DNA from 3 places in the Rhizobium sp. M10 genome. Region 3 is predicted to be linked to each of the others. Evidence: riboswitches for the same ligand, from Rfam matches in the RefSeq annotation. Region 3 holds a riboswitch; each other region holds the start of a gene.

Region 1 (10,615 bases), on a different contig from region 3:
GGCGTTCAACGCGAAATTATGGCCGCGCTTTTCGGAATAGGTCTGGTCGCCCTCGAAATCATGGATGGCGGTGGCGACGCTCTCACCCGCCTTCTTGCCGGGGCAGACGGCATCGACCGTATAGCCGCAGGCGAGCAGCGTCTGGAACGGCACCATCGTTTCATAATCTTCGGTGAAATCACCTGTTATCATCAGGATCTTTGAAGCTGGCATCGTATCCTCCTTTGAAACCAACCGACGAAGATTAACAAAGACCGTCGGACAGAAGGTACTATGGGAATACTACAGGCGAAATTCTCAGTGGGAAGCATGTTGCGCGCCAGACCGCCTGTAAATTAAAGAGTTAGAGCATGATGTCGCCCGAAAACCGCTCACACTTTTCGGCATCATGCTCTAGCGGCATGCATCAGACTGTTCTGACCGTAGCATCCGGGACGGCGCAGGCCTCGCCGCCGCCGAAAAGGCGCGAACGGGTGAGGAAACGTTTCTCGCGGCCGTTGTCGAGCGAGAACATGCCGCCGCGACCCGGCACGACATCGATGATCAGCTGTGTGTGTTTCCACGCCTCGAACTGGCTGGCACTGATATAGACCGGGACGCCGCCGATCTCGCCGAGCTTGACGTCGCTGTCGCCGACCATGAATTCATTGGCGGGGTAACACATCGGCGAGGAGCCGTCGCAGCAGCCGCCGGACTGGTGGAAGAGGATATCGGGATGATCGCGCTTGATCTCAGCGATCAGATCAAGGGCTGCGTCGGTTGCGAGAACACGCGGTTCACCGTTGACGGTCGTTTCCATCGGTCTTCCTCCAAACGTTTCGGGAGGAAAAAGTCCCCTCCCCAACCCCTCCACACAAGGGGGAGGGGCTAAGCTGTGGCACCGCCTCGCAAAACAACAAGCCGGATGCACAATATGCTGCGGCCGAGAGCGAGTACGGCGAGCGCCGCACGTTAAGCCCCTCCCCCTTGTGGGGAGGGTTGGGGAGGTTTTTGACACTCCCTCCCACCACACGAAAGTTCTCAGAAGAAACCGAGCGCCTTCGGGCTGTAGCTCACCAGCATGTTCTTGGTCTGCTGGTAGTGCTCGAGCATCATCTTGTGGGTTTCGCGGCCGATGCCCGATTGCTTGTAGCCGCCGAAGGCGGCATGGGCGGGATAGGCGTGGTAGCAATTGGTCCAGACGCGGCCGGCCTGGATCTCGCGGCCGAACCGATAGCAGCGATTGGCGTCGCGGCTCCAGACACCGGCACCGAGGCCGTAGAGCGTGTCGTTGGCGATTTCGAGCGCTTCCTTCTCGGTCTTGAAGGTCGTGACCGAGACCACCGGCCCGAAGATCTCCTCCTGGAAGATGCGCATCTTGTTATGACCCTTGAAGATCGTCGGCTTGACATAATAGCCGTTCGCCAGATCGCCGCCGAGATCGTTGCGGGAGCCGCCAGCCAGGACCTCAGCCCCCTCCTGCTTGCCGATGTCGAGATAGGCGAGGATCTTTTCGAGCTGCTCGCTCGAGGCCTGGGCGCCGATCATGGTGGCGGAATCGAGCGGGTTGCCCTGCTTGATCGCTTCGACACGTTTGACCGCCTTTTCCATGAAGCGGTCATAGATCGATTCCTGGACGAGCGCGCGGCTCGGGCAGGTGCAGACTTCGCCCTGGTTGAGGGCAAACATCGCGAAACCTTCGAGCGCCTTGTCGAGGAAATCGTCATCTTCGGCCATCACATCGGCAAAGAAGATATTCGGCGATTTGCCGCCGAGTTCCAGGGTCACCGGAATGAGGTTCTGGCTGGCATATTGCATGATCAGCCGGCCAGTCGTCGTCTCGCCGGTGAAGGCGATCTTGGCGATGCGGGGGCTGGTCGCCAGCGGCTTGCCGGCCTCGATGCCGAAACCGTTGACGATGTTGAGCACGCCGGGCGGCAGCAGATCGCCGACCAGTTCGGCCCAGAGCAGGATCGAGGCCGGCGTCTGCTCGGCAGGTTTCAAGACGACGCAGTTGCCGGCGGCAAGCGCGGGAGCGAGCTTCCAGGTGGCCATCAGGATCGGGAAGTTCCAGGGAATGATCTGGCCGACGACGCCAAGCGGCTCGTGGAAGTGATAGGCGATCGTATCGTGATCAATCTCGCCGATCGAGCCTTCCTGGGCGCGGATGCAGGAGGCGAAATAGCGGAAGTGGTCGATCGCCAGCGGAATGTCGGCCGCCATGGTCTCGCGGATCGGTTTGCCATTGTCCCAGGTCTCGGCCTGGGCGAGCAATTCCAGCTTGTCTTCCATCCGCTCGGCGATCTTCATGAGGATGTTGGAGCGTTCGGCAGCGGAGGTGCGGCCCCATTTTTCCTTGGCCGCATGGGCGGCGTCGAGTGCGAGATTGATGTCCTTTTCATCGGAACGGGGAATGTCGCAGAGCTTGCCGCCGGTGACGGGCGTCAGGTTTTCGAAATACTTGCCTTCGACCGGCTCGCGCCATTCGCCGCCGATATAGTTGCCGTATTTCAGCTTGAACGGCGACTCGACGATTTTCTGATGAAGCATGTCATCCTCCCAAGATGAGCCAGGTTCCCAAGTGAACCAGTGGAGGGAAAATGGGCGTGTTTTGCCGAAGGGAACAGGGGAGGTCTTCCATACCGCAGTGCACACTGTCGCAGACATGCGACAGGGCCGCATCAGGATAACCATGTCAGTGACATGTTCGGGGTCGGGCTAATGCAGGTCGAACTTCTTCATCTTCCGGTGCAGCGTGGCGCGGCTTATGCCGAGCGCGATCGCAGCCTGCGAGACGTTGCCGCTGGTGCGCGACAGCGCCCGCAGCAAGGCCGCTTTTTCCGCCTCGACCATCTCTTCCTGTTGTGAAACGACGGCTTCGCGCAGAGCATCGGCGGCCGGGATGCCGGCCGCAATCCGCTTGTCGTCCAGCTGCAGCGCGATGCGGGCGGCGCGGGTGGCGCCAAGCACGAGATCATGCCTGTCGACGGCAAGCAGGGCGGCGGCCGAATTGGCGCCGGCCGGGACCATCAGGAAGCGGGCGCCGGGAAAGGCCGAGCGGAAGAGGTTGAGTTCGATGCGCATCGCCGCATCGCGCACGGACTGCGTCAGGATCGCCAGCGTCATTTCGTTGACGTCCTCGCGGCAAGTGGAGATGTCGAGGGCGGCGGCGAGTTCACCGCGATGATCGCGGACCGGCGCCGTGGTGCAGCTCAGGCGGATATTCGAGCAGAAGAAATGCTGGTCGCGGAAGATGGCGACGGCGCGCTCGTCGGCAAGTGCGGTGCCGATGCCATTGGTGCCGATGCTCGCCTCGGTCCACACCGAACCGGTCCAGAGACCGAGTTGGCGGAAGTCCTTATCGTCGCCGGCAGCGCCCCGGCGCTCCAGCGCGATGCCATTCCTGTCCGTCAGAAGGATGCAGCAGCCGGCTTTGCCGACCGTGGTGAACAGCCGGTCGAGCTCCTCGGTCGCGCCGGCGACCAGCCGTTCGGACTGTTCGCGGGCGCGGTGAAATTCCTCGTCGGTCAGCTGCAGCGGCGCACGTTCGTCCTCGGGCGCGAGCCGGTGCATGGTCATGCAACGCCGCCAGGAGGCGACAATCGGAGAACTCGCGGCGGCGGAATTCCGCTGCGCAGAGCTATAGACATGCTCTGCATGTGCTGACTGTTCGTGCATCTGCTCCTCCCACGGAACGTCAGCATAATCTGAGGGAAAAGCGGCCGGTTTGCAATTGCACGCAGCGACGGCCGCCTTCCCCTCGCAAAAGCATGCGCGATCTTTGCACGACGGATACGCCACGTCTTTGATCTAGATCGGGTTCACAGCCATTCGCATGCGCGTCGCGATCCTTGCCCAGTTTTGCTGGAGATGGTCAGCGCCGCAGCCAGGCCTCGATGCCGCGGGCGGCGGCGCGGCCGGTCGCAAGGCAGGCGGTGAGGAGATAGCCGCCGGTCGGCGCTTCCCAGTCGAGCATTTCGCCGGCGACGAAGGTGCCCGGCAGCGCAGTCAACATGAAGCGGTCGTCGATGCTGCTCCAGCGGATGCCGCCGGCCGAGGAGATGGCCTCGCCGATCGGCCTCGTTTCGAGGACCGGCACCGGCAAGGCCTTGATCATGCCGGCGAGACGGACGGGATCGGCTCGGTCGCGCTCGGCGGCGAGCTCACGCAGCAAGGCCGCCTTGACCCCGTCGAGGCCGGCGCCCTTGCGCAGGCGGTTTGAAAAGCTCGATTTGGCATCCTGGCGCGTGAGGTCGCGGGTCAGCCTTTCGATCGTCCGACCCGGGGCGAGGTCGAGCGTCAGGGCAGCACGGCCGCGGTTCAGCAGCCGGTCGCGAAGGCTTGCCGCATGGGCATAGACCAGGCTCCCCTCGATGCCGCTTGCGCTGATGACGAATTCGCCGGGAAAGGTGCCGGCGTCGGAGGTGGCGGTGACCGACTTCACCGGCTCGCCGGCGAAACGCGCGCGGAAGCTTTCGCTCCAGTCGACGACAAAGCCGCAATTCGCAGGCTGGAAGGCGTCGATCTCGACGCCCTTCTCCGATAGCCAGGACAGCCAGCGTGCATCGGAGCCGAGGCGCGGCCAGCTTGCGCCGCCGAGCGCCAGCAGGGCTGCGTCGCAGTGGACGATGCTGCGTCCTTCGGGCGTTTCGAAAACATAGCCCTCATCGGCAAAACCGATCCAGCGGTGGCGGGTGCGCAGGGTGGCGCCCTGCGCCTCCAGCCGCTTGAGCCAGGCGCGCAGCAAGGGAGAGGCTTTCATCACATCAGGGAAGACCCGGCCGGACGAGCCGACGAAAGTCTTGGTCCCGAGCCCTGCTGCCCAATCCCTGATATTGCCAGGGGTAAAGGCATCGAGAGCAGGGCGCAGGCGGGCAGAGGCGGCGCCGAAGCGTGGGGCAAAACGGGCATAATCCTCGGAATGGGTAATGTTCAGCCCCGACTTGCCGGCGAGCAGAAACTTGCGGGCGAAGGTCGGCATGGCGTCGTAGACCGTCACCGCATGGCCGGAGAGCGAAAGCAGCTCCGCCGCCGCCAGGCCCGCCGGGCCGCCGCCGATGATCGCAATTCGCTTCTGGTTCATGGATGTCTTCGCCCGATTCTATCTGGTGCAGTTTTGGCGCGGGCGTCGATTGCCTGCAAGGGCAGGGATCAATGGTGCGGATGCGTGCACTGGCCGTGGTCGGCGAGAACCTCGATGACACGGCATTGGTCGACGCGGCCATGGCCGCAACCTTCCACCATGGTTTCGAGTTCGGCCTTCAGCGCCATCAGGCTGCGGATGCGCTGCTCGACCTCGACGAGACGAGCCTTGGCGATGGCATCGGCAGAGGCGCAGGATTGGTGCGGATCATCCTGCAGGGTGAGCAGCGTGCGGATCGCCTCGATCTCGAAGCCGAGTTCGCGGGCATGGCGGATGAAGGTGAGGCGGCTGATATCGGCGGGTTCGAAGGAGCGCTGGTTGCCTTCGCTGCGGCTTGGGGCCGCGAGCAGGCCGATGCTCTCGTAATAACGCACCGTCGGCACTTTGACTCCGCTCCGGCGAGCGGCTTCGCCGATCGTGATCTTTTTCATGATTTTCCTCTTGCACCTCTAGTCGCTAGAGGATGTAGGAGGGATGCTTCTGTTTGACAAGGAAGCGGATCATGGCTGAGACGAGCGAGACACGATACCGGGTCGGCGGCATGGATTGCGCCGCCTGTGCGACCAAGATCGACACGGCGGTCAGGCGCGTGGCGGGTGTCGCCGATGTGTCCGTCTCGGTGGTGGCGGGCACGATGACCGTCCGGCATGACGGCAGCAGCGACCTCAAGGTGATCGAGAAGAGGGTGACGGGGCTCGGTTATTCGGTTTCGCCCTTTACCGGAAGCGTGGCGCCGGCACGGGATCACGGCGCGCACGATCATCACGACCACGGCGATCATGCCGGTCACGACCATGATCATGATCACACAGGTCACGATCATGGCAAAAAGAAAATCGAGGGGCTGCATGGGCGTGACCATGCGCCGATGACCGGTTCCTGGTGGCAAAGCCGGAAGGGTCGATTGACCATCGTCTCGGGTGCAGCGCTGATCGCCGCCTATGCCATCGGCCATCTCGTGCCTGCGGTCGCATCCTACGCCTTCGTCATCGCCATGCTGGTCGGGCTGGTGCCGATCGCGCGCCGCGCCATCATGGCGGCTCTATCGGGCACACCGTTTTCGATCGAGATGCTGATGACGATCGCCGCCGTCGGCGCCGTCATCATCAATGCCGGCGAGGAGGCAGCGACTGTCGTGTTCCTGTTTCTCGTCGGCGAGCTGCTGGAGGGGGTGGCGGCCGGCAAGGCGCGCGAAAGCATCCAGTCGCTGACGGCGCTGGTGCCGAAAAATGCGCTGCTCGAAGACAATGGCCAGACGCGGGAGGTGCCGGCGGAAAGCCTCGCCGTCGGCGCGATCATCATGGTGCGTCCGGGCGACCGTATCTCGGCGGATGGCATCATCGTCTCCGGCGAGAGCGCGATCGACGAGGCGCCGGTGACGGGCGAGAGCACGCCGGTGCGCAAGGGTGTCGATTCCGTCGTCTTTGCCGGAACGGTGAATGGCGATTCTGTGCTCAGGGTCCGCGTCACCGCGGCCGCGGCCGACAATACCATCGCCCGCGTCGTCAAGCTGGTGGAGGAAGCGCAGGAATCGAAGGCGCCGACCGAACGTTTCATCGACCGGTTCTCGCGCTATTACACGCCCGGCGTCGTGGTGGTCGCAGCACTGGTGGCGATAGTCCCGCCGCTGCTGTTCGGTGGGTCTTGGGGCGAATGGATCTATAAGGGCCTTGCCATCCTGCTGATCGGCTGCCCCTGCGCGCTCGTCATTTCGACGCCGGCGGCGATTGCCGCCTCGCTTTCAGCAGGCGCGCGGCGCGGGCTGCTGATGAAGGGCGGCGCAGTGCTGGAAACGCTCGGCAAGGTCACGATGGTCGCCTTCGACAAGACAGGCACGCTGACGGAAGGCAAGCCTCAGGTGACCGATATCGTTTCCTTCGGATTGAGCGAGGCGCAGGTCTTGTCGCGCGCGGCGGTGCTGGAACAGGGCTCCAGCCATCCCTTGGCGCTGGCGATCCTCAACCGTGCTCGGGCAGACGGCGTTCCCGTGCCGCCGGCCTTCGAGCTAGAAGCGCTGCCGGGCAAGGGTGTCAGCGGCAAAGTCGGCGGCGAGACGCTCGACCTGCTGTCGCCATCCGCTGCCCGCGAGCGCGGAGCACTCGATGGCGAAAAGGATGCACGCATTGCTGTTCTGAACGACGAGGGCAAGAGCGTATCGGTGCTGTTCGTCAATGGCGTTGCGGTCGGCCTGATCGCCATGCGCGACGAGCCGCGCGCGGATGCCGAGGTCGGGCTTTCCACGCTCAAATCGGCCGGCGTCAAGGCGATGATGCTGACGGGCGACAACAAGCGGACGGCGGCAGCCGTTGCCGGCATGCTCGGCATCGACTGGCGCGGCGAGATGATGCCTGAGGATAAGCAGCGGGTCGTCGGCGAATTGAAGCGTGAGGGGTTCATCGTCGCCAAGGTTGGCGACGGCATCAACGACGCTCCGGCGCTGGCCGCCGCCGATATCGGCATCGCCATGGGCGGTGGCACCGATGTGGCGCTTGAGACGGCCGATGCCGCCGTGCTGCACGGGCGCGTCGGCGACGTGGCGCGGATGATCGAACTTTCCAAACGAACGATGCACAATATCGTGCAGAACATCACCATCGCCCTCGGGCTGAAGGCGGTGTTCCTGGTGACGACGATTGCCGGCATCACCGGCCTCTGGCCGGCGATTCTCGCCGATACCGGCGCCACCGTGCTGGTGACGATCAACGCGCTCAGGCTGCTTCGAGTAAGGACATAACACCCGATGTCGTCCCTGCGGCGCTCGTCACCTGAAGCGTGGCGTAGACCGCTGATAAGGGGCGCCAACTCCTCTTTCGTCATGCTCGGGCTTGTCCCGGGCATCTGCCTCCGGTCGATAGGCAGCAGATCCTCGGCACAAGGCCGAGGATGACGCGGAGAGGGGAGGTTTGTCATCCCGGACCTTCTCCACAGCCTGCTTTCGTTAAGCCTTCGATCCATGTTTTTCACAGGAACGCAGTGATTTCAAACCTGTCGTAACGCAATGCACAAACCATCCGTTGACGTGATTTTGGATTCGCGTACTATATCTAGTGTTCAAGGTTCCTTCGATTCGCCAGGATCGCGGGCTAAGACGGGAATACGGTGCGTTTCGCCATGACGGCGCAACAAGGCCGGAGCTGCCCCCGCAACTGTAAGCGGCGAGCAACTGTCCGATTTCAGGTCACTGGAGCATGATGCTCCGGGAAGGCAGGGGCAGGGTGCTTCGACCCGCAAGTCAGGAGACCTGCCTTGAACTAGATGTCCACGGGCGGGGTGTCCGGAAGGTCGCGTGCATGAAGCGGAATGATCCGCGCCTGTTGCGCTGCCCCGAACGTCCGCATGAGCACTTCGGGTTGAAGTCATGTCGAGAAGATCAAGGCCGCCGCCCGCGCAAATCCCGAAAGGGATCGTATCGGGCGTTTAAAGCGCCGACTTTGCCAGATCACCATCAAGCGTTGCCCCGGACGTCGCAAGGCGCCCGATCCCAGTATTGCGTCCTGAATTCTTTGATATCACGAGGAAGATGATGAGCGTTACCGTCTATAGCAAACCTGCCTGCGTCCAATGCACCGCCACTTATCGCGCTCTCGACCGCCTGGGCGTTGATTACGATATCGTCGATATCTCGCAGGATGCCGAAGCGCTCGATCGCGTCCGCAGCCTCGGCTACATGCAGGCGCCCGTCGTCATCGCCGGCGAGCGGCATTGGGCGGGTTTCCGTCCCGATATGATCAGCGCGCTCTCCTGACCGGAAAACGGCGATGGGGCTGCTCGTCTATTATTCCAGCCGATCGGAGAATACCCATCGCTTCGTCGCCAGGCTCGGATTGCGCGCGGCGCGCATTCCCTCAAGCGGCGCAGAGGCGTTCCATATCCGCGAACCCTTCGTTCTCATTGTGCCGACCTATAGCGGCGACGGTGGCAAGGGGGCCGTTCCCAAGCAGGTGATCCGTTTCCTGAACGATGCGGAGAACCGAGGACACATCCGCGGCGTGATTGCCGCGGGCAACAGCAATTTCGGCGAGACATACGGGCTCGCCGGCGACGTGATTTCGCGCAAATGCCAGGTGCCTTACCTCTACAGGTTCGAGCTCATGGGCACGGCCGAGGATGTCGCCAACGTCAAACACGGAATGGAACGATTTTGGACACGGGAACAACTCTGACGCGGGATGCGGGCGCAAAATCGCATAACACTTTTGCTCATCCCGCCGGCGAACGTCCTTTGAAAGCGGCGGAAACGCTCGACTATCACGCGCTGAACGCCATGCTGAACCTCTATGACGATGAGGGCAGGATCCAGCTCGACAAGGATCGCCTGGCGGCGAAGCAGTACTTCCTGCAGCATGTGAACCAGAACACGGTGTTCTTTCACAATCTGAGGGAAAAGCTCGATTACCTCGTGACCGAGGGCTATTACGAGCAGGAGGTACTCGATCAGTATTCCTTCAATTTCGTCCGCGACCTGTTCGATCAGGCCTATGCCAGGAAGTTCCGTTTCCCGACCTTCCTCGGCGCTTTCAAATATTACACCAGCTATACGCTGAAGACCTTCGACGGAAAACGCTATCTCGAGCGCTACGAAGACCGCATCTGCATGGTGGCGCTGACCCTGGCGCGCGGCGACGAGGCCCTTGCCCGCGACATGGTCGACGAGATCATTTCAGGCCGGTTCCAGCCGGCGACCCCGACCTTCCTCAACGCTGGCAAGAAGCAGCGCGGTGAACTGGTTTCCTGCTTCCTGCTACGGGTCGAGGACAATATGGAATCGATCGGCCGGTCGATCAATTCGGCGCTGCAATTGTCGAAGCGCGGCGGCGGCGTGGCGCTTTCGCTGACCAATATCCGCGAGGCCGGCGCACCGATCAAGCAGATCGAAAACCAGTCCTCGGGCATCATCCCCGTTATGAAGCTTCTCGAAGACAGTTTCTCCTATGCCAACCAGCTCGGTGCCCGTCAGGGGGCAGGTGCTGTCTATCTCAACGCCCATCACCCCGACATCATGCGCTTCCTCGACACGAAGCGCGAAAATGCCGACGAGAAGATCCGGATCAAGACGTTGTCGCTCGGCGTCGTCGTACCCGACATCACCTTCGAACTCGCGAGAAACAATGAGGATATGTATCTGTTCTCGCCTTACGACGTGGAGCGCGTCTACGGCGTGCCTTTCACCGAGATTTCGGTGACGGAAAAGTACCGGGAGATGGTGGCGGATGCGCGCATCTCGAAGAAGAAGATCAAGGCGCGCGAATTCTTCCAGGTGCTCGCCGAAATCCAGTTCGAGAGCGGTTATCCCTACATCATGTTCGAGGACACGGTGAACCGGGCGAACCCGATTGCCGGGCGCATTTCGATGAGCAATCTCTGCTCCGAGATCCTGCAGGTCAGCGAGGCAAGCGAATATAATGACGACCTCTCCTACAAGCATCTCGGCAAGGATATTTCCTGCAATCTCGGCTCGCTGAACATTGCCGCAGCCATGGATTCCGCCGATTT
Region 2 (10,615 bases), 220 kb from region 3:
TCTGCGCTGCTGCCTTCTTTGCCGGTTTCGTCGATGCCATCGCCGGCGGCGGCGGCCTCATCACCGTCCCCGCCATGCTGATTGCCGGCATTCCGCCGCTGCAGACGCTCGGCACCAACAAGGTGCAGTCGATCTTCGGCGCCGCCTCGGCAACGCTCGCCTATGCCCGCAAGGGCCATGTGCAACTGCACGAACAGCTGCCGATGGCGCTGATGGCCGTGATGGGCGGGGCGATCGGCGCAGCCCTTGCAACCATCGTGCCAGGACAGGTGCTGCAGGCGATCATGCCGGTGCTGCTCCTGGCGATCGCGATCTTCTTCGCCGTCAAGCCGAACCTCAATGATCTCGACAAACACCGGATCATCACGCCTTTCGTCTTCGGCCTGACCTTGGTGCCGGCCATCGGCTTTTACGACGGCATCTTCGGCCCCGGCACCGGTTCCTTCTTCATGCTCGCCTTCGTCACGCTGGCCGGCTTCGGCGTGCTGAAGGCGACTGCCCATACCAAGCTTCTCAATCTCGGCTCCAACCTCGGCGCGCTCATCGTCTTTGCGAGCTTCGGCGCCATCCTGTGGAAGATCGGCCTGTTGATGGGTATCTGCCAGTTCCTCGGCGCGCAGCTGGGCTCGCGGCTCGCCATGCGCATCGGCGCCAAGCTGATCAAGCCGCTGCTCGTCATCGTCTGCCTGGCCTTGGCGGTAAAGCTGCTCGCCGATCCCGCGAACCCGCTGCGCGTCTGGCTCGGCGCCTAACCGCCGAACCCTCCAAGCGCCTCAGAACTCGACGCCTGCCTGGCCCTTGATCCCCGAGCGGAAGGGATGCTTGATCAGCTCCATCTCGGTCACGAGATCGGCAATCTCGATCAGCTCATCCTTGGCGTTGCGCCCCGTCAGCACGACATGCGTCATGTGGGGCTTCTCGGTTTTCAGGAACGCCACCACCTCGCTGATATCGAGATAGTCGTAGCGCAGTGCGATGTTGATCTCGTCGAGCAACACCATGGAATGGCGCTCGTCGCGGATCAGCTCCTTGGCCTTTTCCCAGGCGGCCGAGGCGGCTGCAACATCGCGGGCGCGGTCCTGCGTTTCCCAGGTAAAACCCTCGCCCATCGTGTGGAACTGGCAGAGATCGGAGAAATGCTTCTCGATCAGATCGCGTTCGCCGGTCCACATCGCTCCCTTGATGAACTGGACAACGGCCGATGGCTTGCCGTGGGCGATATGGCGGAAGATCATGCCGAAGGCGGCCGACGACTTACCCTTGCCCTTGCCGGTATGGACGATGATTAGGCCCTTGCCGTCCGTCTTTGTCGCCATGATCTTGTCGCGTGCAGCCTTCTTCTTCGCCATCTTCTCGGCGTGGCGTGCATCATCCTTGGCCGCTTCGTTTTCCGGAGTTTCGTCGTTCATCGGTGCACCTCATTCAGTTGCGTGGCGGCCAGGTCAAACCGGGCCGAATTGCTGCGCGGCGTCCAGAGCTCGCGGTCGATCGATTCGCGCAGCCGCTCCTTCATCTCGTCGAATGCCGCAGGGTTCTTCTCGACCATGAAATCGCGCACGGCGGGATCGGCGACGAAAGCCTGATAGACCGCTTCGAAATGGTGCGCGCCGACCGCCCCCGTCGTCGCCGCGAAGGCGAAGAGATAATCGACGGTGGCGGCGATTTCGGCCGCTCCCTTGTAGCCATGGCGCATGACGCCGGATATCCATTTCGGATTGACCACCCGCCCGCGCACCACCCGGCCGATCTCTTCCTCCAGCGAACGGATCACCGGCCGCTCGGGTCTCGAATGATCATTATGATAGATTGCCGGACGCGCGCCGCTCAGCGACTCGGCCGCAGCCGCCATGCCACCCTCGAACTGGTAATAGTCGTCGCTGTCGAGCAGGTCATGCTCGCGGTTGTCCTGGTTCTGAATGACGGCTTGCACCGAGCGCAGCCGCTCCTCGAACAAGCCGCGTTCGGCCTTGCCCTCCTCGCCGGCGCCATAGGCATAGCTGCCCCAGACGAGATAGGCCTCGGCGAGATCGGCGCGCCGCTCCCAGCCCTTTTCGTCGATCAGCGCTTGCAACCCGGCACCGTAAGCGCCGGGTTTCGAGCCGAAGACCCGGTAACCCGCCCGCCGTTTCGCCGAGGCGGCGTCGAGACCGGCGGCAGCAAGCCTTGCCGCTTCGCCGCGCATGCGCGCTGCGACCGGATTGTCGGCATCGTCCTCTTCGAGCGCGCCGACGGCGCGAACCGCCTTGTCGAACAAGGCGATCTGCTCGGGAAAAGCGTCGCGAAAGAAGCCGGAAATTCTCAGCGTCACGTCAACGCGAGGCCGCCCAAGCACCGCCGGCGGTATGATCTCATAACCGGTGACCCGCCGCGAGCTCATATCCCAGAGCGGCTTGACGCCGATCAGCGCCAGCGCCTGGGCGATATCGTCGCCGCCGGTGCGCATATTCGACGTCCCCCAGGCCGTCAGGCCGACGGTATCAGGCCATTCGCCGTGGTCCTGCACATAGCGGCGTACCAGCAGTTCTGCCGATTTCCTGCCAAGTTCGTAAGCCGCCGGCGTCGGCACCGCGCGGCTGTCGACCGAATAAAAATTGCGCCCGGTCGGCAGCACATCAGGCCGCCCACGCGTCGGCGCGCCGGAGGGACCAGGGGCCACGAAGCGGCCGTCGAGGCCGGCAAGCAGGCCGGATATCTCCGCCGGGCCGCAGGCGAGGATCGAGGGTTTAAGACGGGTCTCGATCTCGGAGAGCACCGCCTGCGTCGCCGTCCATTCCGCGGGGCAGGCAATCTCCCCGGAGACCAGCCTGGCCGCCAGCAGCTCGATCCGCTCGACGGTGTCACCATTGGTGCGCCAGGGGGCATCCACGAGGTCGGCCAGGATTGGTGGACGTGGGCCGGCCCAGGCAGCGGCCATGTCGCAGTCGAGAGGGTCAAAAGAAGACCCCTCCCCAACCCCTCCCCACAGGTGGGAGGGGCTTGCTGGGCGCGTTGTCTCGTCATCGACTTTGATCTCAGAGGTAACCGCACGCTCAACGGTAAGTCCCTCCCCCTTGTGGGGAGGGGTTGGGGAGGGGTTTTCCAACACATCCCCCGCAATCGCCCGCTGCAAGCTCGCATCCCCGCCCTCACCCAGCCCGCGCGGCACTCGTGCCAGCGCCACGGTCAGATCCGTCAGCAGCCGCCCTTCCGGCGCCACCCCGAAGACATGCAGCCCGTCGCGGATCTGCATTTCCTTGAGGTCGCAGAGATAGGCGTCGAGCTTCTTCAGCGCCTCGCCCTCGCTTTCGCCGCTGATTATGCCGGCATCCCGGTCGAGGCCGATATCGGTGACAAGATCGAGAATCTGCCGGCTGAGCAGCCGGATGCGGCGCGGGTCGCCACCTGAGGCCTCGTAATATTCGTCGACCAGCGCTTCCAGATCCTTGAGCGGTCCATAGCTCTCGGCCCGCGTCAAAGGCGGCGTCAGATGATCGATGATGACGGCGGCGGCCCGCCGCTTGGCCTGTGTGCCCTCGCCCGGATCGTTGACGATAAAGGGATAAAGATGCGGCAGCGGTCCGAGGATGGCCTCGGGATAACAGTTCTCCGACAGCGCCAGCGCCTTGCCCGGCAGCCATTCGAGATTGCCGTGTTTGCCCATATGGATGACGGCGTCGGCGCCGAACTCGCGGCGCAGGAAAGCGTAGAAGGCAAGATAACCGTGCGGCGGCACGAGGTCCGGCGAATGGTAGCTTTCCTTCGGATCGATATTATAGCCGCGCGCCGGCTGAATGCCGACGAGAACGCCGCCGAAGCGGGCGAAAGGCAGGGCGAAGGCGCCGTCGCGAAAATACGGATCGTTCTCTGGTTCGCCCCAGCGGGCCCTCACCTCATCCTGAATCTGATTGGGAAGAGACGCCAGGAAACTGTTGTAACGACTCAAGGATAACGTCTCGCGGATCACCCGGCCGTCATGCCCTGAATTGGTCGGCCCGTGCATCAGATGCCGGATCAGCGCGTCGCCGTCGGCCGGAATATCGGCGGCCGGATACCCCCCTGCTTCCATCGCACGCAGCACCTCGATGCTGCCGGCCGGCGTATCCAGACCGACCCCGTTGCCGAGCCGGCCGTCGCGATTCGGATAATTCGCCATGACGAGGGCGATGCGCCGGTCACGCGCCGACATGGCGCGCAGCCGCGCCCAATTGGCGGCGAGTTCCGCCGTATAGCGCACCCGGCCGGCGTCCGGTTCGCTGGCAACGATGTTCGTCTCGACCGCCGCATCGTAACGCGCCGCCGTCTTGAAGGAGACCGCCCGCGCCAGCACCCGGCCGTCGACCTCGGGCAGCGCCACGTTCATGCCGAGATCGCGCGCCGACAGGCCTTGCGAGGAGGCCGCCCACGCCTCCCGCGACGAGGCCGACAGGATCGCCTGCAGCACCACCGCGCCGTTCGCCTCCAGCACCGTCGGCTGCCGATCGGCGCCGGGTGCCGAGACCGCAAAACCGGTCGTGTTGATTACGACATCGGGTTTCAGCGCCGAAAATACGCTTTCGAGAATGCCTGTGGAGACAGCATCCTTGAGGCTATAGGCAAATACCGGCAGCGGCCGGAAACCAAGTGCCTGCAAGGCTTCGATTATCGCTTCGATGGGGCGGGTTTCGCCGCTTTGGACGAGGGCGCGGTAGAAGCTGATGGCGACGATGGGGGATGTTGTGGGTTCGAGTTCCACCTTCTCCGTCCCACGCTCGGCGGCCGAAGGTGGCGCAACATGCGAACCGGCAACCTGCCACCACTCCTCCACGCCGATCAGCCCCCGCCCCGGCCACCAGATTCCCGCCTTCATCAGCGGCACCGCCGGTGCCGGCTTCTCTCCTCCCGAAAGCATCGCTCCGGCATAATCGAGAAAGGCGCGTGCATTGGCATCGCCGCCCTCGATCAGATAGGCCCACAGGGCATTGAGATCATCGAGCCCGATGTTGGAAAACGGTGTCAGCCCCGCATCCGGCCTGGCGTCACCCGGCAGCACGGCGATCAGCGCGCCGCTGCGGGCCGCACAGGCATGCAGCGCCTCCAGCGCATAATGGAAATAGCTGGCGCCGCCGAGTGCGCGCACGATGATGAGCTTCGCATGCCGTGCCGTGCGCTCGACATAGGTATCGACCGACATCGGATGTTTCAGGCTCATCAGGCTGGCGAGCCTCAGCGACGGCGCCCCACCCCGCGCGCGATGGGCGGCCGCGATCGCCGCCAGCTCGCTGTCGGCGGCCGACAGGAACAGGATATCGCCCGGCGTCTGCCCGAGGTCGATTGCCTCCTCGCCGTCGCTGATCGTTCCCTGCTGGGCCAGAAGCAGATGCATCGGTTAAGCCAGCGCCTCGATCGCCGTTCTCACGGCGTCCTCATCCATCTCATGCAGGCCGATGACGACGAGGCGCGTGGCGCGCCTTTCACCGGCTGCCCAGGCACGATCGAAATAGTGATCGATGCGGCTGCCGACCGCCTGAAGCTGCAGGCGCATCGGCTTCCCGGAAACGTCGACAAAGCCCTTGAGACGCAACACGTCGTGGGCAGCGATGATCGTCTTCAGCCGCTCGACGAAGCCGGCAACATCGACGATCGGGCCGAGCTCGACGACGAAGCTGTCGAACTCGTCGTGATCGTGCGGCGTGCCGTCCTCATGCTCCAGTTCGTGGTGCGACTTGCGGTTAGCGAGATCATTCTCCGTGCCGATACCGAGGCCGAGCAGGATGCCGGCCGGCACCTCGCCGTTTCTCGCCTCGATCATCACGGGCTTGCGCTGGGTGCGGGAAGCGACCTCGTCGCGCACGCGGCCGAGACCGGCCACATCGATCAGATCGGTCTTGTTGAGCACGATCAGATCGGCGCAGGTGAGCTGATCCTCGAACAGCTCCTCGATCGGGCTTTCGTGATCGAGCGATTCATCCTCGCTGCGCGCCGCCTCGACGGCATCGTGGTCGTCGGCAAAGCGGCCGGCAGCGACAGCCGCGCTGTCGACCACGGTGATGACGCCGTCGACGGTCACCTGGGTGCGGATGTCAGGCCAGTTGAAGGCGGCGACCAGCGGCTGCGGCAAGGCGAGGCCCGAGGTTTCGATGACGATATGGTCGGGCCGCTGTTCGCGCTCGAGCAGCTTTGTCATCGTCGGAATGAAATCGTCGGCAACGGTGCAGCAGATGCAGCCATTGGTCAGCTCGATGATGTCGTCCTCGCTGCAGTTTTCGGCACCGCAGCCCTTCAGCACGTCGCCATCGACGCCGAGATCGCCGAACTCGTTGATGATGAGCGCGATTTTTTTGCCGCCTGCATTGGTCAGCAGGTTGCGGATCATCGTCGTCTTGCCGGCACCGAGAAAGCCGGTGATGACGGTTGCGGGAATCTTCTGGTTCATGAAACTTTAACCCTTCATTTTCAGCGGCAGGCCTGCCGCGATGAAATAGACTTCGGCGGCCTTCGCCGCGATCATCTGGTGGAGACGGCCGGCATGATCGCGAAAATCCCGCGCCATGCGATTTTCCGGCACGATGCCGAGCCCGACTTCGTTGGAGACGAAGACCAGCCGCGCCTTTGCTTGCCCCACGAAATCGACGAGCCCTGCAAATTCCGCTGCCATGTCGCGCTCTTCCATCATCAGGTTGGTGACCCAGAGCGTCAGGCAGTCGATGAGCACCACACGGTCCTCGCCGTCGATGGCCGCAAGCTTGCCGACAAGATCGAGCGGCTCCTCATGCGTTGTCCAGGACGGGCCGCGATCAGCCCTGTGCTGGTCGATACGCGCCTGCATCTCCTCGTCCCATGCCCGGCCGGTCGCGACGTAATGGCACCCGAGGCCGCTCGATGTGACGAGGTTTTCGGCGAAGCGGGATTTCCCAGAGCGCGCGCCACCGAGGACGAGGGTGGAATTGGCGACGAGATCGGTCATGCCGCGACACTCCCGCTACGGAGGGCGGTGCTTCGATTTGCTCCGCGTATACTATAGTTGGCCGACGAGGACGTAATACCCCCCTCTGTCCTGCCGGACATCTCCCCCACAGGTGGGGAGATCGGCAAGTGGCATGACCTTCGCCCAACATCGATCGTTTGGGGAAGCCGGTGCGCCGATCCGATCTCCCCCCTTCTGGGGGAGATGTCCGGCAGGACAGAGGGGGGTGCCACATACTCGACGCAGGAGGCCGAAAGCCCGCCATCTGCCGCACCAGGCCGCGCCGAATTCAAACGTTCAGCCAAAACAACCTCCGTGCTGGCAGCGGGTCTCTTACCCAGGGTGGGCTTTTCGCCCGGCACGGAAGGCAGGTCTCCTGGCTCGCGGTTATCGGCCGCGATCGGGGCGGACCGGAAACCGGTCGCCCCTGATCGTGCCGGCGGATCCGCCTCGCCTTCCCGGCTGCATCGGTGAAAAGGTGGACGATTCGTAGAAATAGAGGCGTCCGACCCCGGTTGATCACCATGCATTTCCAGTGGCTTTTCCGGCACATCACCCGTCCCGCTTGCCTGCACGATTGCAGGCCGCCGGCCGGAAGGGCTCGATGCCGGATGGAAGACCCTGACCGCTCTACAGTCGCGGGGTCGGCTGTGATGAAGGCGCCCGGCTTGGGTCCGCCCCGTCACATTCCCTTTTCATCCGGAAGGGCAACTGCCAATCCGGAACCATCCGTTATGTCAGGATGGTCAGGCGACCATCCGTTGAGGGATGGTTAGGCAAGCCAGAGGATAGAGTCAACCGGCGTTGACGCCCGAGGCGACGGGCGGGGATAGAAAGCTTCCAACAATACGACTTACTCTACCGAAAACATCGTCTTTAATCAGAGACTTACATCATAAAAATTTGTCCCCCGCGCCGGCTTTTCGCCGCAATTGCATCGCAAGCGGACAGCACCGCCGCCCTTGACCGGGCCTCTCCCCGCCTAGTTGTCTAGCCATGCTTATGAAATTGGATCGGCGCCGTTTCCGCGCGCTGCGTGTTTTCTTCGACCCGGGACGGCTGCGCGCGCTGACCCGCCGCAGCGAAGTCGGCCTGTCGCTGGCAGGCGCCGTCGTCGGCATCGCCTCGGGGCTTGCCGTCACCGGCATGAGCTACGTTTCCAATGAGCTGCACCAGTTGGTCTTCGGCATCGCCGACACCGAAAGGCTGAGCGCGTCGGTCATCGAGGACAAGATGCTGCTGCTCACCGCGCCGGTCGTCGGCGGCGTTCTGCTCGGCATGCTGCTCCTGGTGCTCGCCAAACGGCGCAAGAAGCCGATGGTCGATCCGATCGAGGCCAATGCGCTGCATGGTGGCCGTCTCTCCCTGACCGACAGCATCATCGTCGCCGTCCAGAACCTGATCTCCAACGGCTTCGGCGCCTCCGTCGGCCTAGAGGCCGGCTATACCCAGCTTGCCGCCGGCATTGCCTCCAAGTTCGGCCTGAAGCTGCAGCTGCGCCGCTCGGACCTGCGCATTCTCGTCGGCTGCGGTGCGGCCGGCGCCATCGCCGCCGCCTTCAACGCGCCGCTGACCGGCGCGTTCTACGCCTTCGAGCTGATCATCGGCACCTATACGATCGTCTCGCTGACCCCGGTCGTCGTCTCCGCCCTCGTTTCCACCCTCATCGCGAGATTGCTTGCCGAAGGCGATTTCACCATCGATATCGGCAGTTTCGGCTCCGTCGTTCCAGCCGATTATGTCCCGGCGCTGCTGCTCGGCGTCTTCTGCGCCGGCGTTGGCATTCTTCTCATGCAGGGCGTGGCCTTCGTCGAGGAGCTTGCGCGCAAAAGCTCGATCGCCCCGCCCTTTCGCCCGGCGCTCGGCGGCATCATCGTCGGACTTCTCGCGATGATCTCGCCGCAGGTGCTATCGGCCGGTCACGGCGCACTGCACCTCAACCTTTCCCGCGACGTGACGATCCCGGCCCTGATCAGCCTCTTTCTGCTGAAATCGCTGGCCTCGGCAATTTCGATCGGTTCCGGCTTCAGGGGCGGCCTGTTTTTCGCCTCGCTGTTCATGGGCGCCCTGCTCGGCAAGCTCTTTGCCTATTGCGGTCCCTATTTCGCCGATGCCACGCTGACGCCGGTCATCTATGCCGTGGTCGGGATGAGTTCGCTCGCCGTCGCTGTCATCGGCGGACCGCTGACGATGACCTTCCTGGCGCTCGAGATCACCGGCGATTTTCCGATCACGGCGCTGGTGCTTGCCGCCGTCATCACCTCCTCGCTCGTCGTGCGCTCGACCTTCGGCTATTCCTTCGCCACCTGGCGCTTCCATCTGCGCGGCGAAAGCATCCGCAGCGCCCACGACGTCGGCTGGATCCGCAACCTGACGGTGAACAAGCTGATGCGCGCCGACGTCAAGACCGCAAAGGCGGGCATCTCCTTGGAGGAGTTCAAGACGGCCTTCCCGATCGGCTCGACCCAGCGTGTCATTCTCGTCGAGGAGAACGACAAATATGCCGGGCTCGTGCTGGTGCCCGAAATCTACGCCAACCCGACCGATGTCCAGGACGAGGGCCAGACGCTTGCCGATTTCGTCCGCTACCGCAATGATTTCCTGCAGCCGCAGATGAACGCCAGGCAGGCGGCGGCGATCTTCGACAAGAGCGAAAGCGAAGCGCTTGCCGTCGTCAACAATCTGATCGAGCGCAAGGTGGTCGGCCAGCTCAGCGAAAGCCACACGCTGCGCCGCTACAGCGAAGAACTCGATCGCCGCCGCCGCGAGGTATCGGGCGAGATCTGAGCCGCTACGAGGCGGCGCCGGCAAGCCTGAAGACGTCGGCCCTCTTCGAAACGCCGCGCAGCTCGAAAGACCCGAGATAGTCACAGGGCACGGCACAGGTCGCCGCGAAGCTCTCCGACAGCAGCAGGTGCTGCTCAAGCATTCCGCACAGCTTTTCCAGCCGCGAAGCCTCGTTGACGGCTCTGCCGATCACCGTGAAGTCCAGCCTGCCGTGAGCGCCGACATTTCCGTAGAAAACCTCGCCGAGATGCAAGACGACATCGATACCGATATCCGGCCCCCCGTTGCGCGTGCGCTCGCGATTGAGCTCTTCGTTTGCCTTCAGCAGATTTTGGGCCGAAGTCAGCGCCGCCTTGCAGGCCTTCTGCGGGTCATCGGCCTCCGTCGGAAAAATCGCCAGGACGCTGTCACCCATGAATTTCAGAATCTCGCCGGAATTTTCCTCGACATGCCGGTCGATCAGCTCGAAATGCTCGTTGAGAAACCCGACGATCTCCGCAGGCTGATAGATTTCGGTCAGCGCCGTGAAATTGCGCAGGTCGGCGAGCAGGATGGCGGCATCGATGGAGCCGCCCATTCCCCTGCGGGTTTCGCCTGCCAGGATACGCGCACTCGTTCTGGCGCCGGTATAGACCGCGAGGATTTCCGTCGCGGTCTTCGAAACCGCGACACGGTAGGCGGCCAACCCCAGAGCCGGCAGCAGCTCCTGGATGATCGCCAGTTGGTCGTCAGAAAATCCGCCGGGCGCATCGCTGGTGAGCGAAAAGCCCAGTCCGCGTAGCGCGACCTCCTTCGGGAATTCGAAAATGCTGATGACGTGATCCGTGCCGCCGGCAAGCGCGAATTCGTGAAGCTCGGCATACTGGAGCCCCTCGCCTTTCGCCAGGTTCCATCGCCCGGTTTTTT
Region 3 (10,615 bases):
AGGCCGCCGAGGATGGCGCCTGCCGTCGTCGAGACAAAGCCGGTGATGGCGGTTGCCGTCCCGGCGAGATTGCCCATCGGCTCAAGGCTGATGGCGGTGAAATTGGTGGCGATCACGGCAAACATCATCAGCACGATGGTGAAGATGCCGTAGGCGGTGGCGAAATCCGCCTTTCCGGCCAGTGCAATGAGAAAGCCTGCTGCCGACAGCGCCGTGAAGATCAGCAGCGCGGCATGCGAAATGCGGCGCATGCCGAATTTGCGGACGAAGAAGCCATTGGCGAAATTCGCCACTGCAATGCCGCCGGCGGTCGCCGCAAAGGCGATCGGCAGCCAGTCGCCGAGGCCGTAAACTTCGCCGAAGACCTGCTGCACCGAGATCACGTAGGCGCTGATGACGCCGGTGAACATGGTGAGGCCGATCATATAGCCCGAGGTAATGCGGTTCGTGAGCACGGTCTTGAAGCCGTCCGTGACCGAGTTGACCGACAGCGGCAGGCGTTCTTCCGGCGGCAGCGATTCCTTCAGCCGCAGAAGTGCCCAGACGAAGAGGATGGTGGCGACGGCGCCGAGCAGGATGAAGATCCAATGCCAGTTGGCATAAAGGATGATGAGCTGGCCCACCGAGGGTGCGACGATCGGCACGATCATGAAGACGATCATGACATAGGACATGACGCGGGCCATTTCGCGGCCGCCGAAGCAGTCGCGGACGATCGCCATGGTGGTGATGCGCACGGCCGCGCCGCCGACGCCCTGAACGAAGCGCATGAGGAGCAGCATTTCGAAGCTGCCGGTGGCGGCAGCGGCAAACATGCCGACCACATAGCAGGCGAGGCCGCCGAGCAGGATGTTGCGGCGGCCGAAGGTGTCGGAAAGGCTGCCGAAGAATATCTGCGAAACGCCGAAGCCGAGAAAGAAGACGCCGATGATGAGCTGGGCGTCGTTGGTGCTGGTGACGCCGAGGGAGCGGCCGATATTGGGCAATGCCGGCAGCATGCTGTCGATCGCCATGGCGATGCTGGCCGTCATGATCGCAATGGTGACGACGAATTCACCGAAGCCCATGCCGATGCGGCGGGAGCCTTGGTTTTCCTGGTGCAGTTTATGTGGCGGCGTCATGTGGTGAAATCCTGGATGCGGACGAGGTCGGCCTTTCAAACGGCCGGATTGTGCTGCTGGAACAGGCGGCCCTTCTCGGCAATCAGCACGAAGACCAACCCGGCGATCGAGACAGCGAAATAACCGGCGACCATCGGCAGCGCCGTGCCGTCGAAGGCCTGGCCGATGCCGGCGCCGATGATGGCGCCGCCGACCGTGCTCATGAAGCCGAGCACGGAGGAGGCGGTGCCGGCCACATGGCCGAGAGGCTCCATGGCAAGCGAGTTGAAGTTCGAGCCGATCCAGCCGAACTGAAACATGGCCAGACCGAAGAAGGTGATGAACAAGGCGAAGGGCATCGGCTCGGAACTCGCCATTTGGACGATCAGCCAGATAGTGTTGATGGCGATGAAGCCGATCAGCGAGCCGTGCGACAGGCGACGCATGCCGAGCTTGCCGACGAAGCGCGAGTTGAAGAAGGACGACAGCGACATGAAGATCGCCACGCCGGCGAAGGCGACGGGGAAATAGACGCCGAGACCGTAAATGCCGACATAGACCTGCTGGGCGGAATTGATGAAGCCGAACAGCGCGCCGAAGATGAACGTGCTGGCGATCGTGTAGCAGAGCGCCACGCGATTGGTCAGCACCAGCTTGAAGGCGCCGAAGATCGAGCGGGCGGTGAAGGGGCGGACATTCTGCGGATGCAGGGTTTCCGGCAGGCGGATGTAGGCCCAGACGGCGATACCGGTCGCCATGGCGGCAATGAAGAGGAAGATCAGGTGCCAGTTGCCGAAGAACATGACGACTTGGCCGGCGCCGGGCGCGATCACCGGCACGATCATGAAGACCATCATGATCAGCGACATGACCTCAGCCATCTGCCGGCCGCCATAGATATCGCGGACAATGGAGACGGTGATGACGCGGGTTGCGGCCGAACCAACGCCCTGCAGGAAGCGCAGGGCGAGCAACCCCGCAAAAGAGGGGACGAAAACGATACTGATGGCGGACAGGATGTAGATGACGAGACCGATCAACAGCGGCGTGCGGCGGCCGAAACGGTCGGAGAGCGGTCCGTAGAACAGCTGAGCGCAGCCGAAACCGAGCAGATAGGTGGAGACGACGAATTGTCGATGATTTTCGCTCTCGACGCCGAGGCTCGCTCCAATCTGCTGCAGCGCCGGCAGCATGATGTCGATCGCCAAAGAGTTAACGGCCATCAGGAAGGCGGCAAGCGCGATGAATTCACGCTTGCCCATGGGCAGGCGGCCCGCGGACACGGCTTGTGATGAATCTGTCACAATGAAATTTCCATAAACAGGTCAAGGCGCTGCTGGCTGCAGCGCCTCGAACTCGAGAAACAGATTTGGAAACCGGGCGGACGTCCGGTGACCGGTCAGGCGGCGCCGCGAACGGTGACGCCGTTTTCCTGGAGATGCTGTTGCAGCTCACCGGCCTGGAACATTTCCCGGACGATGTCGCAGCCGCCGATGAACTCGCCCTTTACGTAAAGCTGCGGGATCGTCGGCCAGTTGGAATAATCCTTGATGCCCTGGCGGATCTCCGAATCGGCGAGCACGTTGATGCCCTTGTAGTCGACGCCGATGTAATCGAGAATCTGCACGACCTGGCCGGAGAAACCGCACTGCGGAAACTGCGGCGTGCCCTTCATGAAGAGGACGACGTCGTTGCTCTTGATTTCGTTGTCGATGAATTCGTGAATGCCGCTCATGGGACCTGATCCTTTCAACGGGCGGGTTAAAGGCCCACCGTTTCAATCGTTGTCCTTAGATAGCATGTGACAGCAGGAATTCCAGACGCCTAAACCAAAAAAAGACCAATCTGGTCAGACCACTTCGGCGATGTTGCTATCACGTTACGGTTGTCGGGCCAGATGGGCCTGCATCCGGTCAATTTCGACGTCGCCGAGGGGCCGGGTTCAGCGGTCGGATAATTGCGTCATGTCTCAGCTGCGGCGCTGGCGGCTGCGACCGGCGGCGGTGCGTCGCTTGCTGACCTGTTTGCGGGCGGGTTTGCGCTTGGCGGAGGTCGTCTTTCGGGCGGCAGCCGTTGTCGCAGCGGGGCGCGTCTTGCGCCTCCTGCGCTTCGTCGTGACGCGGCCGGTGGTTTTCTTCAGGATTTCCTTCAGCACGCTGTCGACGATGCCAGAGATCAATTCTTTGACAAGATCGGCCACAAAACCCCTCCGTTCACGGTGGAATCGACATGGCTGCTATTGAATTCCTGATGACTTCGGTTAGCAAGACGCCTTCGAGACCATACCTGCTTTTTCGCCGAGATCGGCGCCACAGCAGCCGGATCGCACGAACATGCCGGCCATTCGCCCGGCCGAAAGAGCGGAATGAGATTGATAAAAAAGCGGATCGTCCTGCATTTTCCGGGCTTCGAGCCGCTTGACGGCGTTGCCCACCGGGCGCGCTACGAGCGCTCAGCCAGGCAGAGTTCCGCCGTTTGGGGCTATTCGCTCGAGGTCGGGACTCCGGACGGCAGCGATCCCCTCAGTTTCGAGGTCACGACCAGCGGCGCGGCGCGTGGGGCACCCGAGATGGCGCCCGGGGCAGCCGGGGCGACGCTCGGGGAAGAGCCTGCTCCTGCCACTTGGCAGACGAAGAGCCGGATCCACATGGTCGATCACGACATGTTCGTGCGCAGGCTGCGCAGCGGCAATACGCTGAGCCAGATTGTTGCGGGTTTTCGCAGCTGCGCCCAGATCATGCTCGAAGGCGGCATGCGGGGCTATTTCCGTCATGCCTGGCGCTTCGGCCTGTTCTTCCTCTTTCCGTTCCTGCTGACGGCGCTGGCAATCGCGCTGACGGCGCAGATCGCCGTCGCGCCCTATAGTCTCGGCTTTTCGCCCTGGCACATGCTCTGGAGCGGGCCGCTGGCGCTCTGCTTCTTCATCTTCGCCTTCCTGCCGTTTTCCGAACGCTTCCACACGCTGCATCTCTTTGCCGATTGGCAAATGGCCGTCGCGCTCGGCCGCATGCACCGGGCCGATTGCAACGATTGGCTGGAAGACCGGGCCACCGCCGTGCGCAAGGCGCTTGATGAGGAGGCGGAGGAGTATGTGATCTCCTCGCACAGCATGGGATCGAACGTGGCCGCCCATGTCATCGGCATATTGCTGGAAAGGGAGCCGGAGATCTTCAAGGGCAAACGCGTGGTGTTTGCTTCACTCGGCAGCGCTATTCTGCAATGTGCGCTGCTGTCATCGGCAAGCCTGCTGCGCGCCCGCGTCGGCTTGATTGCCCGCTGCCCGGAGATTTCGTGGGTCGATGTGCAGTGCCTGACGGATTCGATCAATTTCTACAAAGTGCCGGTTGTCGCCGTCTCCGGCCACGCGGACGCGCCCCCGGCGAAGATGCTCCTGATCCGCGTCAAGCAGATGCTGACGCGCGAACATTACCGCAAGATCCGCAAGGATCAGCTGCGCGTCCATCGGCAATATGTGCTGGGGCCGGATTTGAAGGCGTCCTTCGACTTCACGCTGATGACATCGGGGCCGATGCCTGCCCTGGTCTTTACCAATCCTGATAAAAAGAGAATTCCCGGCTGAAGGCTGCCTTTTTGGCAAAGGCTCCCGCGCAGAGCCCGATGCGTCAGCTTGTTCTTGACGCGATACGTCGAGCCGGCGTAACTAGGCGCGACGGTTTCCCGCGGATGACTCCAAGGGGATTAATAGGGAACACGGTGAGGACGACCCAATAGGGATCAAGACCGTGGCTGCCCCCGCAACTGTAAGCGGATTGTCGATCATCCCAGGGTGATCGCTTTTGCCGATCATCCCAGGGTGATCGCTTTTGCCGATCATCCCAGGGTGATCGCTTTTGCCGATCATCCCAGGGTGATCGCTTTTGCGATCATCCCGAGATGAGCACTTAGCTCATCTCTTGGGGCCCATGGCCATGCCACTGCGAGTTTCGCGGGAAGGCAGATGATCGGCGCATATCCGCAAGCCAGGAGACCTGCCGTCAATCACGATCCAATCAACCGGGCGGGGATGCCTGGAAAGGAACAGACATGGTTGACCTGAACCTTCGCCGAACTCCGGCACGAATCCGTCTCGATTGGGTTTTTCACCGCTAGCGTCCGTTTGACCGTGCCTTATCCCGCGCAGCCGCGCGTGGCACGGCGAGGCTAGAATTTTCCTCCTTATCGAGATTTTCCATGCGCCAGTTTCTCATGAGCATGACGTTTGCCTTCGGGCTGACCGGCCTTGCAGCGCCGGGTCTTGCTGCCACTCAATATCCATTGACCATCACCAATTGCGGCCAGCAGGTGACCTTCGAAAGGGCCCCGGCGAAGATCGTATCGATCGGCCAGGGCATGACCGAAGTGCTGTTTTTCCTCGGACTGGCAGACAAGATCGCCGGAACCGCGGTCTGGGTCGGCCCGGTCCTGCCGCAATATGCCGAGGTCAGCAGCCGGATCAAGCGCCTTGCCGACAACGATCCAAGCTTCGAATCCGTCGTCGGCGCGGAGCCCGACCTGGTGGCGGCCGAATTCGAGTGGCATGTCGGTGCGCAGGGTTCCGTCGGCAAGCGCGAACAGTTTTCCGGACTCGGGATCAACACCTATGTCGCGCCCGCCGACTGTGTGGCCAAGATCAATGCCGATGGCGGCGATGGCGTGCGCAAAGCGCTGTTCACGATGGACCTGATCTATCAGGAAATCGCCGAACTCTCCGACATCTTCGATATCAAGGACCGCGGCGACGCCCTGATCGCCGATCTCAAGAAGCGCGAGGCCGATGCCGTCGCCTCGATATCGGGCGCATCGGCAAAGAATCTGCCCATCGTCTTCTGGTTCTCCAGCAAAGAGGTGAACGGCGATGCCTTCATCGCCGGGAAGAACAGCGCCCCGGCCTATATTCTGAAGACGCTGGGTGCTGCGAATGTCGTGACGACGGAAGAGGAATGGCCGCTGGTCGGCTGGGAGACGATCGCTCAGGCTGATCCCGCGGTCATCGTCATCGCTACCATGGATCGCCGGCGCTATGCGGCTGACGATCCGAAGGTGAAGCTCGACTTTCTGAAGAACGACCCCGTCACCCGCGAACTCGATGCCGTCAGGAACAATCGCTTCGTGATTATGGACGCGCAATCGATGAACCCGACGATCCGCACGATCGACGGCATTGAGATACTGGCAAAGGGCATCCAGTCGTCGGGTCTCGCCCAGTGAACAAGATGCTCCTGAAACGGGATGGATGGTGGGCGCCCGTCGCGCTCACCGTTGCCGCCTTCGTCCTTCTGGGACTGATGATCAGCCTGGCCGTTTCGATCGGCGAAATATCGATCCCGCTTCAAACGACAGCCAAGGCCGTCTCGAATCGGCTTTTCGGTACCGGTTTCGAACTCAGCCGCATTCATCAGGGCATCGTCTGGGACTATCGCCTCAGCCGCGCGCTGGTGGCCGCCAGCGCCGGTGCGTCGCTCGCGCTCTGCGGCGCCATCCTGCAGGCCCTGCTGCGCAATCCGCTGGCCGAGCCTTACGTTCTCGGCATCTCGGCAGGCGCCTCGACGGGTGCGGTCTGCGTGATGATCCTCGGTTTCGGTTATGGCGTGCTCAGCCTTTCGAGCGGCGCGTTCATCGGCGCGGTGGCGGCATTTCTGCTCGTCGGCGTTCTTGCCGCCGGCGCTGGCGGGACCGGCGAGCGCATCATTCTGTGCGGAATTGCTGGATCGCAGCTCTTCAACGCGCTGACCGCCTATATCGTCACGACATCGGCCAATGCGGAACAGGCGCGAGGCGTCATGTTTTGGCTGCTCGGCTCTCTCGGCGGCGTTCGCTGGCCGGATGTTTATCTCGCAGCGCCGGTTACCGTGATCGGCTTCCTCGTCTGCCTTGCCCATGTGCGAGCCCTCGACGCTTTCGCCTTCGGTACCGATGCTGCTGCATCCCTCGGCATTGCGGTGAGGCGCGTCCAGATCGTGCTGCTCGGCGCAACCGCGGTGATGACGGCGGCTGTCGTGAGCATGGTCGGCTCGATCGGCTTTGTCGGCCTCGTCATTCCGCATGCCGCACGTTTCCTGGTCGGGCCTGCCCATAGCCGGCTGCTGCCGGCCACAGCGCTCGGCGGTGCCCTCTTCATGGTCGCTGCCGACATCATCTCGCGGATCATCGTCCCGCAACAGATTCTGCCGATCGGCGTCGTCACCGCGCTGTTCGGCGCTCCGGCCTTCGCCGTCATTCTCTATGGCGCCAGGAGAACTGCATGAGCATCACAATCGACGAGGTCAGTTTCGCCGCAGGCGATACGCTTCTCGTCAATGGCATCAGCCTTGCGGTCGAGACAGGCAAGGTGCTGGGCCTGCTGGGGCCGAACGGCTCGGGGAAGTCGAGCCTGCTGCGGCTGATTTGCCGGCTGCGAAAGGTCCGCAGCGGCATTATCCGGCTCGGAGAGGACGATATCTCGGCGATATCGAGAGCCGAGCTCGCCCGCCGCGTCGCTTTCGTCGAGCAGCAATCGACGACCGAGACGCGACTAACTGTCAGGGACGTCGTGCGTCTCGGCAGGACGCCGCATCGCGGATTGCTGAATTCCTGGGCTGCTGACGACGATCTCCGCGTCGACGAGGCGCTTTCACGCGTCGATATGCGAGATCGTGCCGCGCAGCTCTGGCAGACGCTCTCAGGCGGCGAGCGCCAGCGCGTTCACATTGCACGAGCGCTCGCGCAGTCGCCGAGCGAACTTCTGCTGGACGAGCCGACCAATCACCTCGATATCCAGCATCAGCTGGACATTCTTTCCCTTGTCTCGAAGCTCGGCATTACCTGCATCATTGCCCTGCACGACCTCAATCTGGCGGCGATGTTCTGCGATAGGCTGGCCGTGCTCGAGAAGGGAGAGATCGTTGCCGCGGGAGCGGCCGAAACCGTGCTCACCGAGGGGCTGATCGGCCGCGTCTTCGGTGTCCGGGCGCATGTCGAAAGGTCTTCGATCCATGGCCGCGTCCACATCCAATATAGGATGGGATGAGCCGCAAGCCCATCATTCGAAGCGTCGCGAACCCTATTCCGGGGCCGAAGTCTGCAGGGCGAGCGCGTGCAACACGCCGCCCATATTGCCCTTCAGCGCTTCGTAGACCATCTGGTGCTGCTGCACGCGGCTCTTGCCGCGGAAGGCTTCGGCGACGACTTCGGCGGCGTAATGATCGCCGTCGCCCGCCAGATCGCGGATCGTCACCTTGGCACCGGGAATCCCAGCCTTGATCATGTCTTCGATATCGCCGGGTTTCATGGCCATGATCGTTACTCCTTGCGCATCATTCCGCGGCGAGTTCGCCGCGGCCTTCCATGAAATCAGGGAACCACGATTCATGTGTATCGCGCAATTGCTGAATCGGCAGCGTAATGAGATCGCCGACGACGAGTGCATCTCCGCCGACCGTGCCGAGGCGGCGGAAGGGAACGCCGGCGCCTTCCGCATTGACGCAGACGAAATCCGCCACATCGGCCGGCACCGCCAGCACATAACGCGCCTGATCCTCGCCGAAGAGCAGCGCATGCGGCGCACCCTTGCATTCGCCGAGATCGATCGTCAGCCCCTTGCCGGACGCCATGGCCATTTCAGCCAGCGCGACGGCAAGGCCGCCCGAGGAAATGTCGTGGCAGGCGGTTGCCTGGCCGTTGCGGATGACGGAGCGGACAAAATCGCCGTTGCGGCGCTCGGCGAAGAGATCCACCTCGGGGGCGGGACCTTCGCGGCTGTCGAGCACATCCCTGAGATAGACGGACTGGCCGAGATGGCTGCCGTCGAGGCCGATCATGATCACCTTGTCGCCGGCGTTGGCGCTGCCGATGCGAACCATCTTGCGCCAGTCCGGCAGCAGGCCGACGCCTGCAATCGTCGGGGTCGGCAGGATGGCGACGCCGTTGGTCTCATTGTAGAGCGAGACGTTGCCCGACACGATCGGGAAGTCGAGCGCGCGGCAGGCCTCGCCGATGCCCTTCACCGCCTGAACGAACTGGCCCATGATCTCCGGCTTTTCGGGATTGCCGAAGTTGAGATTGTCGGTGGCGGCGAGCGGTTCGGCGCCCGTCGCGGTGATGTTGCGCCAGCATTCGGCGACCGCCTGTTTGCCGCCTTCGAAGGGGTCGGCCTCGACATAACGCGGCGTCACGTCGGAGGAGAAGGCAAGCGCCTTGCTCTTATGGCCGTCGACGCGCACGACGCCGGCATCACCGCCCGGAAGCTGCAGCGAATTGCCCTGGATCAGCGTGTCATATTGCTCATAGACCCAGCGGCGGCTCGACTGGTTGGCCGAGCCGACGAGCTGCAGCAACGCCTGACCGTAATTCTTGGGTGCGGCGACGAGATTGGCGGGCAGGGGGGCAGGCTTGCCGGATTCGCGCCAGGGGCGATCATATTCCGGCGCCTGGTCGCCGAGATCCTTGATCGGCAGATTGGCGACTTCTTCGCCCTGGTGCACGACGCGGAAGCGCAGGTCGTCGGTCGTCTTGCCGACGATGGCGAAATCGAGGCCCCATTTGACGAAGATCGCCTTGGCTTCATCTTCCTTCTCCGGCTGCAGCACCATGAGCATGCGCTCCTGGCTTTCCGACAGCATCATCTCATAGGCGGTCATCCGCTCTTCGCGCACCGGCACCTTGTCGAGCTCGAGCAGGATGCCGAGATCGCCCTTGGCGCCCATTTCGACGGCCGAGCAGGTGAGGCCGGCGGCACCCATGTCCTGGATGGCGATGACGGCGCCGGTCTGCATCAGTTCGAGGCAGGCTTCGAGCAGGCACTTTTCGGTGAAGGGATCGCCGACCTGAACGGTCGGGCGCTTTTCCTCGATCGATTCGTCGAATTCGGCCGAGGCCATCGTCGCGCCGCCGACGCCGTCGCGGCCGGTCTTGGCGCCGAGATAGACGACCGGAAGGCCGACGCCCTTGGCCTCGGACAGGAAGATGGCGTTGGATTTGGCAATGCCGGCGGCAAAGGCGTTGACGAGGATGTTGCCGTTGTAGCGGGCGTCGAACTCGACTTCACCGCCGACCGTCGGCACGCCGAAGGAATTGCCGTAGCCGCCGACGCCGGAGACGACGCCGGAAACGAGATGGCGGGTCTTGGGATGATCCGGTTCGCCGAAGCGCAGCGCGTTCATCGCCGCAATCGGCCGCGCGCCCATGGTGAAGACGTCGCGCAGAATGCCGCCGACACCGGTCGCAGCCCCCTGGTAAGGCTCGATATAGGAGGGGTGGTTGTGGCTCTCCATCTTGAAGACGACGCAATCGCCGTCATCGATATCGACCACGCCGGCATTTTCGCCGGGCCCCTGGATGACGCGCGGCCCTTTGGTCGGCAGCGTGCGCAGCCATTTCTTCGAGGATTTGTAGGAGCAATGCTCGTTCCACATGGCCGAGAAGATGCCGAGCTCGGTGAAAGTCGGTTCGCGGCCGATCAAATCCAGGATGCGCTGGTACTCGTCCGGCTTCAGGCCATGGCCCGCGATGAGTTCCGGCGTGATCGGGATGGTGTTTGG

The links. Region 3 has a riboswitch for cobalamin ahead of CO671_RS05760 (ABC transporter substrate-binding protein). Riboswitches for the same ligand answer to the same signal wherever they lie in the genome.
Region 1: linked by a shared signal. The riboswitch ahead of nrdH (glutaredoxin-like protein NrdH) and the one ahead of CO671_RS05760 (ABC transporter substrate-binding protein) in region 3 are both predicted to bind cobalamin.
Region 2: linked by a shared signal. The riboswitch ahead of cobU (bifunctional adenosylcobinamide kinase/adenosylcobinamide-phosphate guanylyltransferase) and the one ahead of CO671_RS05760 (ABC transporter substrate-binding protein) in region 3 are both predicted to bind cobalamin.

Annotation. Positions count from the first base shown of each region.
Region 1 covers NZ_NWTA01000039.1:11,109-21,723, forward strand. The annotation lists gene CO671_RS31520 (DJ-1/PfpI family protein) at 1-213, opposite strand, end outside; gene CO671_RS31525 (DUF779 domain-containing protein) at 407-799, opposite strand; gene adh (aldehyde dehydrogenase) at 1,021-2,529, opposite strand; gene CO671_RS31535 (helix-turn-helix domain-containing protein) at 2,698-3,657, opposite strand; gene CO671_RS31540 (TIGR03862 family flavoprotein) at 3,854-5,062, opposite strand; gene CO671_RS31545 (helix-turn-helix domain-containing protein) at 5,131-5,553, opposite strand; gene CO671_RS31550 (heavy metal translocating P-type ATPase) at 5,625-7,856, shown strand; cobalamin riboswitch at 8,160-8,386, shown strand; gene nrdH (glutaredoxin-like protein NrdH) at 8,646-8,867, shown strand; gene nrdI (class Ib ribonucleoside-diphosphate reductase assembly flavoprotein NrdI) at 8,881-9,285, shown strand; gene nrdE (class 1b ribonucleoside-diphosphate reductase subunit alpha) at 9,264-10,615, shown strand, end outside.
Region 2 covers NZ_NWTA01000003.1:308,924-319,538, forward strand. The annotation lists gene CO671_RS06795 (TSUP family transporter) at 1-752, shown strand, start outside; gene cobO (cob(I)yrinic acid a,c-diamide adenosyltransferase) at 774-1,409, opposite strand; gene cobN (cobaltochelatase subunit CobN) at 1,406-5,341, opposite strand; gene cobW (cobalamin biosynthesis protein CobW) at 5,345-6,391, opposite strand; gene cobU (bifunctional adenosylcobinamide kinase/adenosylcobinamide-phosphate guanylyltransferase) at 6,398-6,922, opposite strand; cobalamin riboswitch at 7,271-7,667, opposite strand; gene CO671_RS06825 (chloride channel protein) at 7,919-9,709, shown strand; gene CO671_RS06830 (adenylate/guanylate cyclase domain-containing protein) at 9,714-10,615, opposite strand, start outside.
Region 3 covers NZ_NWTA01000003.1:87,492-98,106, reverse strand. The annotation lists gene CO671_RS05785 (multidrug effflux MFS transporter) at 1-1,121, opposite strand, end outside; gene CO671_RS05780 (multidrug effflux MFS transporter) at 1,157-2,362, opposite strand; gene grxD (Grx4 family monothiol glutaredoxin) at 2,500-2,835, opposite strand; gene CO671_RS05770 (hypothetical protein) at 3,070-3,300, opposite strand; gene CO671_RS05765 (hypothetical protein) at 3,466-4,680, shown strand; cobalamin riboswitch at 4,755-5,112, shown strand; gene CO671_RS05760 (ABC transporter substrate-binding protein) at 5,292-6,308, shown strand; gene CO671_RS05755 (iron ABC transporter permease) at 6,314-7,345, shown strand; gene CO671_RS05750 (ABC transporter ATP-binding protein) at 7,342-8,106, shown strand; gene CO671_RS05745 (BolA family transcriptional regulator) at 8,140-8,373, opposite strand; gene purL (phosphoribosylformylglycinamidine synthase subunit PurL) at 8,393-10,615, opposite strand, start outside.